2 regions of the Serratia sp. CoH_134_PS_4 genome follow, and region 1 is predicted to be linked to the other one. Evidence: predicted binding sites of a transcription regulator. Region 1 holds the regulator's gene; the other holds the start of a gene.
The links. The regulator PhoB, encoded in region 1, activates phosphate uptake and scavenging genes when phosphate is short. The targets are predictions, from matches to a motif close to CTGTCATAAAACTGNCNNAT.

Region 1 (3,436 bases):
CGTTATACACCAGGTTGGATACCGCACTGCGCAACTGGTCGTCGTTGCCAAAAACCTTAAGCTGTTCGTTCACCCGGAAAGTAATCTCATGGTTCCCGCCGCTCAATGACTGCGCTTCGCGTTGCAGCACTCGCAGCATCAACGGAATATCGACCCGCTCGTTCATTTCTACATTTGGCGCGGCTTCAATACGCGACAGTGTCAGCAGCTGCTTGACCAGACCATCCATGCGGCGAGTCTGTTCCTGCATGGTGCCCAACGCCTTGCCCCGCAGTGAACCATCCAGCTCTTCGTCGCTCATCATTTCCAGGTAGCCCTGCAATACCGTCAGCGGAGTACGCAACTCATGACTGACGTTGGCAAAGAAGTTGCGCCGGGCGCCTTCAAGCTGACGCATTTGTGTAACGTCACGCGCAACCATCAACAGTTGCCCTTCTGAATACGGCATCACGCGAAACTCAACGTAATGCTCATTGTTCAACTGCAGCGTTAACGGTCGAGAGAACTCCTGCTGTTGCAGATAGTGGCTGAATTCCGGATAACGCAGCAGGTTCAGGATGTGTTGGCCGTTATCTTCAGGCCAACGGAAACCCAGCAGATGCTGCGCCAACCCGTTACACCAGAAGATGTTACCTTCAACGGTCGTCATCACCACCGCATCAGGCAGTGACTCTGCGCCGCTGCGGAAACGTTTGATCAATAACGCCAGCTCACGACGTCGGCGACGGTTTCGCTGTTGCATCTGGTATAAGCCGTAAAACAGCGGTTCCCAGCTCCAGCGCCCGGGTGGCGGTGTCATGCTGCGGTCAACCCACAGCCAGTGAGAAAGTTTAAGTTGGTTGTAGAAGTTCCACACCAGCGCAGCCAGCACGGAGGCAAGCAGCAACCAGGGCAGATAACCGAAAATCAGCCCCAGTAATAAGGCAGGTAGGCAGAAAAGGGCCAGCTCCAGGGCCAGCCTCTTCCAGGATAGACGTTCTAACACGGCATATTCTCCAGCGCGGCGCGATCAGTAGCGCGTTGAGAATCGGTAGCCTGTGCCCCGAACGGTTTGAACCATTTTGTCATGACCAGTGGTCTCTAACGCCTTACGGAGTCGGCGGATATGCACGTCAACGGTGCGGTCTTCCACATAAACGTTAGTGCCCCAGACGTGATTAAGCAACTGTTCGCGGCTATAAACTCGCTCAGGGTGGGTCATAAAGAAGTGCAACAGCTTGAACTCGGTCGGCCCCATATCCAGCGCTTGCTCGTTAGCCATCACGCGGTGTGAGGAAGGGTCCAGGCTCAGCCCTTGCATTTCAATCACTTCTTCCACTGCCATGGGTGAAATACGGCGCATTACCGCCTTGATACGTGCCACCAGTTCCTTCGGCGAGAACGGTTTGGTGATGTAATCATCCGCACCGACTTCCAGACCACGAACCCGGTCTTCTTCTTCACCACGCGCTGTCAGCATCATCACCGGAATATCGCGGGTTAGCGCTTCACGCTTCATATGCTTGATAAACTGAATGCCGGATCCCCCGGGTAACATCCAGTCGAGCAACACTAAATCAGGGAACGGTTCAGACAGGCGTGTCACGGCACTGTCATAATCCTCGGCTTCCAACGGTTGGTAACCATTCTGTTCCAACACAAAGCACACCATCTCACGGATCGGCGCTTCATCTTCCACCACCAATATGCGTCTTGCCATCGTCAATCCTGCCAATGTGTTAGCTATCTGCGGGCGCCATTATGCGTCAGTTTTATGACACTTTTATGAAAAGAACACCCTGTTATAGGCAGTAAGCATAGCGATTATTTCCAACGTCAAAGAAAAATCATTCAGTTGTCATAATGATTCCGTCACGACAGCCGCCGCGGTGCCCTTTATAATCACCGCCATTAGCTTATCGCCCCGGGAGTGTCATGCGCCTGATCCACACCTCTGACTGGCATCTTGGCCAGTACTTTTTCACCAAAAGCCGTGCCGCCGAGCACCAGGCTTTTCTGCGCTGGCTGATAGACCAAATCGAGCAACATCAGGTGGATGCACTGATCGTCGCCGGGGACCTGTTCGATACCGGTTCGCCACCCAGCTATGCCCGCGAACTGTACAACCGCTTCGTGGTAGAGCTGCAACATACCGGCTGCCAATTAGTGGTGCTGGGAGGTAACCACGATTCCGTGGCGACCTTAAATGAGTCGCGTGAATTGCTTTCCTGCCTGAATACGACGGTGATCGCCAACGCGCAGGCTGAAACCGAACAGCAAATCGTGGTCCTGAACCAACGCGACGGCCAACCGGGCGCCGTGCTGTGCGCCATCCCGTTCTTACGCCCACGAGATCTGCTTACCAGCCGAGCCGGTGAGTCAGGCGTGCAAAAACAGCAGGCGCTGCAAGAGGCCATCGCAGAACATTACCAGACGCTTTATCACGCCGCCGGTGCACGCCGCGACGCGCTCGGCCTGGCACTGCCTATCGTTGCCACGGGCCACCTGACAACGGTTGGCGTCACCACGTCCGATTCCGTGCGCGATATCTATATCGGCACGCTGGATGCCTTCCCGGCGCAAGCTTTCCCACCGGCCGACTACATCGCATTGGGGCATATTCACCGTGCGCAGAACGTCGCAAAATCCGAGCACATTCGCTACAGCGGTTCGCCGATCCCACTCAGTTTCGACGAATTGGGCAAAGCAAAAAGCGTGTTCATGGTGGATTTCTCCGCAGGTGCTTTGCAACAGGTCAGTACGCTGGACATTCCCAGCTTCCAACCTATGCAGCTTATTAAGGGTGATTTAGCGCAGATCGAGCACCAATTACGGCAGTTCGCCGATTATCAAGGTGAGTTGCCGGTGTGGTTGGATATCGAGGTCGCTACGCAGGATTATCTCAGCGACATTCAGCGCCGTATCCAACTGCTGGCCGATCAACTGCCCGTAGAGGTGGTGTTGCTGCGCCGCAGTAAAGAACAGCGCCGCCAGGCGATTGAACAACAGGACAAAGAAACGCTTAACGAACTGAGCGTCAATGACGTCTTCGAACGTCGTCTGGCGCAAGAACCTGATATGGCCGATGATCGCCGGCAACGCATGAGTCAAATGTTCCAACAGGTCGTCGAAGCCGTTAGGCACCAAGATCAGGAGCCGAGCCAATGAAAATTCTCAGCCTGAGATTAAAAAATCTCAACTCCCTGCAAGGTGAATGGAAAATCGACTTCACTGCGGAGCCTTTTGCCAGCAATGGGTTGTTTGCCATCACCGGGCCAACCGGGGCAGGTAAAACCACCCTGCTGGACGCCATCTGTCTGGCGCTGTACCACCAGACGCCGCGCCTGAATGTCACACCGAGCCAAAACGAGCTGATGACACGCCATACCGCCGAGTCGCTGGCAGAGGTCGAGTTTGAGGTCAAAGGTGTCGGTTATCGCGCATTCTGGAGCCAGCG
Region 2 (3,436 bases), on a different contig from region 1:
GTGCACCCCTGATTCTGCTTCAGCGAATTCGTTGGCCAGTGCCGAGGTGATGCTGTTACCCGGCATATACAGTGAAGCACTGTCGAGCTGATAGGTGTTACCGATGATGAAGGTCACGGCCATCGTTTCGCCCAGCGCGCGGCCCAAGCCGAGCATCACGCCCCCGATCACACCATTCTTGGTAAATGGCAGCACGATACGCCAGATCACTTCCCAGGTGGTGCAGCCGATGCCGTAGGCCGACTCTTTCATCATCACCGGGGTTTGTTCGAACACGTCGCGCATTACCGCGGCGATGTAAGGAATAATCATAATCGCCAGGATCACCCCAGCAGCCAGAATACCGATACCGAATGCCGGGCCAGAGAACAGCTCACCGACAATAGGGATACCCGACAAAACGTCGCCGACCGGGGTCTGGAAATATTTGGCAAACAGCGGGGCAAACACGAACAGGCCCCACATGCCGTAGACAATACTCGGGATTGCTGCCAGCAATTCAATGGCGATACCCAGTGGGCGTCTCAACCAGTTAGGTGCCAGCTCGGTCAGGAACAACGCAATACCAAAGCTGACAGGCACGGCGATAATCAGAGCAATCAGTGAGGTGACAACGGTGCCGTAGATAGGTACCAATGCACCGAATTGCTCAGCAGGTGCGTCCCACTCTTTTGTCCACAGGAAGGAGAAGCCGAATTTCTGCATGCTCGGCCAGGAGGCAAAGATCAGTGAAACAATAATGCCGCCCAGCAACAATAGGGTAATCAGCGCTGCCAGTTTTACCAGCGCGCTGAAGATAACGTCACCATTTTTACTCGGTGCTTTAATGGTCGGCTTGTACTCAGCCATAGATCACTCTCTATTTTAACCCTGGCAGGCCCAACATGGGTTAGACCCTGAAAACTGAGTGGGGCGCGCTGAAACACGCGCCCCTGCGTTGTTAGTACAGCGCTTTACCTGAACTGTCTTTTACGTTGGATTTCCATGCTGCACGCACCTGCTCGATAACTTCTTTCGGCAGAGTGGCGTAATCCAGGTCATTAGCCTGTTTGGCACCCGTTTTGTATGCCCAGTCAAAGAACTTCAGGACTTCAGTGCCCTGAGCTGGGTTTTTCTGCTCTTTGTGCACCAGAATGAAGGTGGTGGACGTGATTGGCCACACATTGTCGCCTTTCTGGTCAGTCAGATCCTGAGCGAAGGTTTTGCTCCAATCCACGCCTTTGGCGGCAGCGCTGAAGCTCTCTTCTGTTGGGCTAACGGCTTTGCCGTCGGCAGAAATCAGCTTGGTGTAAGCCAGGTTATTTTGCTTGGCGTAAGCGTATTCAACGTAACCGATAGAGCCTGGCAGACGTTGTACGAAGGCTGCGATGCCGTCGTTACCCTTGCCGCCCAGACCGGTTGGCCAGTTAACGGTAGAGCCTGCACCGATTTTCTCTTTCCACTGTGCGTTGGCTTTTGACAGGTAGCTGGTGAACACGAACGAAGTGCCTGAACCGTCAGCGCGGCGGACAACGGCAATGTTCTGATCCGGCAGCTTAACGCCTGGGTTCAGTTTGGTGATCGCCGGGTCGTTCCATTTCTTCACGTTACCCAGGTAGATATCGCCCAGGGTTTTGCCGTCCAGAATCAGTTCGCCGGATTTGATACCCGGGATATTCACCGCCAGTACGACGCCACCGATCACGGTAGGGAACTGGAACAGGCCATCAGCAGCCAGTTTTTCGTCAGTCAAAGGTGCATCAGAAGCACCAAAGTCAACGGTGTTGGCAACGATTTGCTTCACGCCGCCAGAAGAGCCGATGCCCTGATAGTTAACTTTGTTGCCGGTTTCTTTCTGATAAGAATCTGCCCACTTGGCATATACCGGAGCGGGGAATGTCGCACCTGCACCGGTCAGGCTAGCAGCAGCGAACGCGGACACGGCGGTCAGGGAGAAAGTCGCTGCCACAATACTGGCGACGGTGGTACGCATCAGTTTCATAATCCCTCCTAATGGGATATTTAAAAATCGACTTCGAGTCGTTTTCATCAGAGTAAGTATTGCTGCAGGAGGGAAAATAGGACAGTTTGGTGACAGTAAAATGTACGAAATATGACAGTTATATTACAACGCAAAAAGAAACACAGTAATCAAATAAAAATCATGCAGTTAAAGAGAAAAACACGCAATAATTAATCAATAAAAAAACACATTACATCTCATCTATCCGCTTGAATATGACAACTTTTATCCCGGCTGTCGCATCATTGTCATATTTGATTAGGCCATGAAAAAAGCCGGCGCAGCGGCCGGCTTCCAGAGTCTAACAAAGAGGGATTACTCTACTGTGACAGACTTCGCCAGGTTACGCGGCTGGTCAACGTCGGTGCCTTTGATCAGCGCAACGTGGTAAGAGAGCAACTGCAACGGCACGGTGTAGAAGATAGGAGCCACGATCTCTTCAACATGCGGCAACGGGATGATGGTCATGCCTTCGCTGCTGACGAAACCGGCGTCCTGATCGGCAAACACGTACAGCTGGCCGCCGCGCGCGCGCACTTCTTCAATGTTGGACTTCAGCTTTTCCAGCAGTTCGTTGTTTGGCGCAACCACGATCACTGGCATATCGGCGTCGATCAACGCCAGCGGGCCGTGTTTCAATTCACCGGCGGCATAGGCTTCCGCGTGAATATAGGAGATCTCTTTCAGCTTCAGCGCCCCTTCCATCGCGATCGGGTACTGATCGCCACGGCCCAGGAACAATGCGTGATGCTTGTCGGAGAAACCTTCCGCCAGCGCCTCGATGCTCTTATCCATCGACAGCATCTGTTCGATACGTGCCGGCAACGCCTGCAGGCCATGCACAATGTCATGCTCAACGCTTTCTGCCATGCCTTTCAGACGGCCCAAACGCGCCACCAGCATCAGCAATACCGCAAGCTGGGTGGTGAAGGCTTTGGTCGAAGCAACGCCGATCTCTGTACCGGCTTTGGTCATCAGCGCCAAATCGGACTCACGCACCAGTGAAGAACCGGCCACGTTGCACACCGCCAGCGACCCCAGATACCCCAGTTCTTTCGACAGGCGCAGCGCCGCCAGCGTATCGGCGGTTTCACCGGACTGCGACAGCGTAATGATCAGGCTATCTGGACGCACGGCAGACTTGCGGTAACGGAATTCGGATGCAATTTCGACGTCGCAAGGGACGCCAGCCAGGGATTCGAACCAATAACGCGCAACCATCCCGGAGTGGTAAGACGTCCCACAGGCGATAATTTGCACGTGCTGAACCTTCGACAGCAGTTCGTCGGCACGCAGGCCCAGCTCGCTCAGGTTGATTTGGCCATGGCTGAAACGCCCTTCAAGGGTATTCTTCAACGCCAGCGGCTGTTCATAGATCTCTTTTTGCATGTAATGGCGGTAAGCGCCTTTATCACCCGCATCGTACTGCACCTG

Region 2: pstS (phosphate ABC transporter substrate-binding protein PstS) is a predicted target of PhoB. The motif match lies at 2,058-2,077, and genes of this name have one in related genera.

What each region holds. Positions count from the first base shown of each region.
Region 1 is NZ_JBXWKI010000004.1:254,926-258,361, forward strand. It holds gene phoR (phosphate regulon sensor histidine kinase PhoR) at 1-985, opposite strand, end outside; gene phoB (phosphate response regulator transcription factor PhoB) at 1,010-1,699, opposite strand; gene sbcD (exonuclease subunit SbcD) at 1,915-3,147, shown strand; gene sbcC (exonuclease subunit SbcC) at 3,144-3,436, shown strand, end outside.
Region 2 is NZ_JBXWKI010000007.1:257,476-260,911, forward strand. It holds gene pstC (phosphate ABC transporter permease PstC) at 1-849, opposite strand, end outside; gene pstS (phosphate ABC transporter substrate-binding protein PstS) at 941-1,981, opposite strand; gene glmS (glutamine--fructose-6-phosphate transaminase (isomerizing)) at 2,318-3,436, opposite strand, start outside.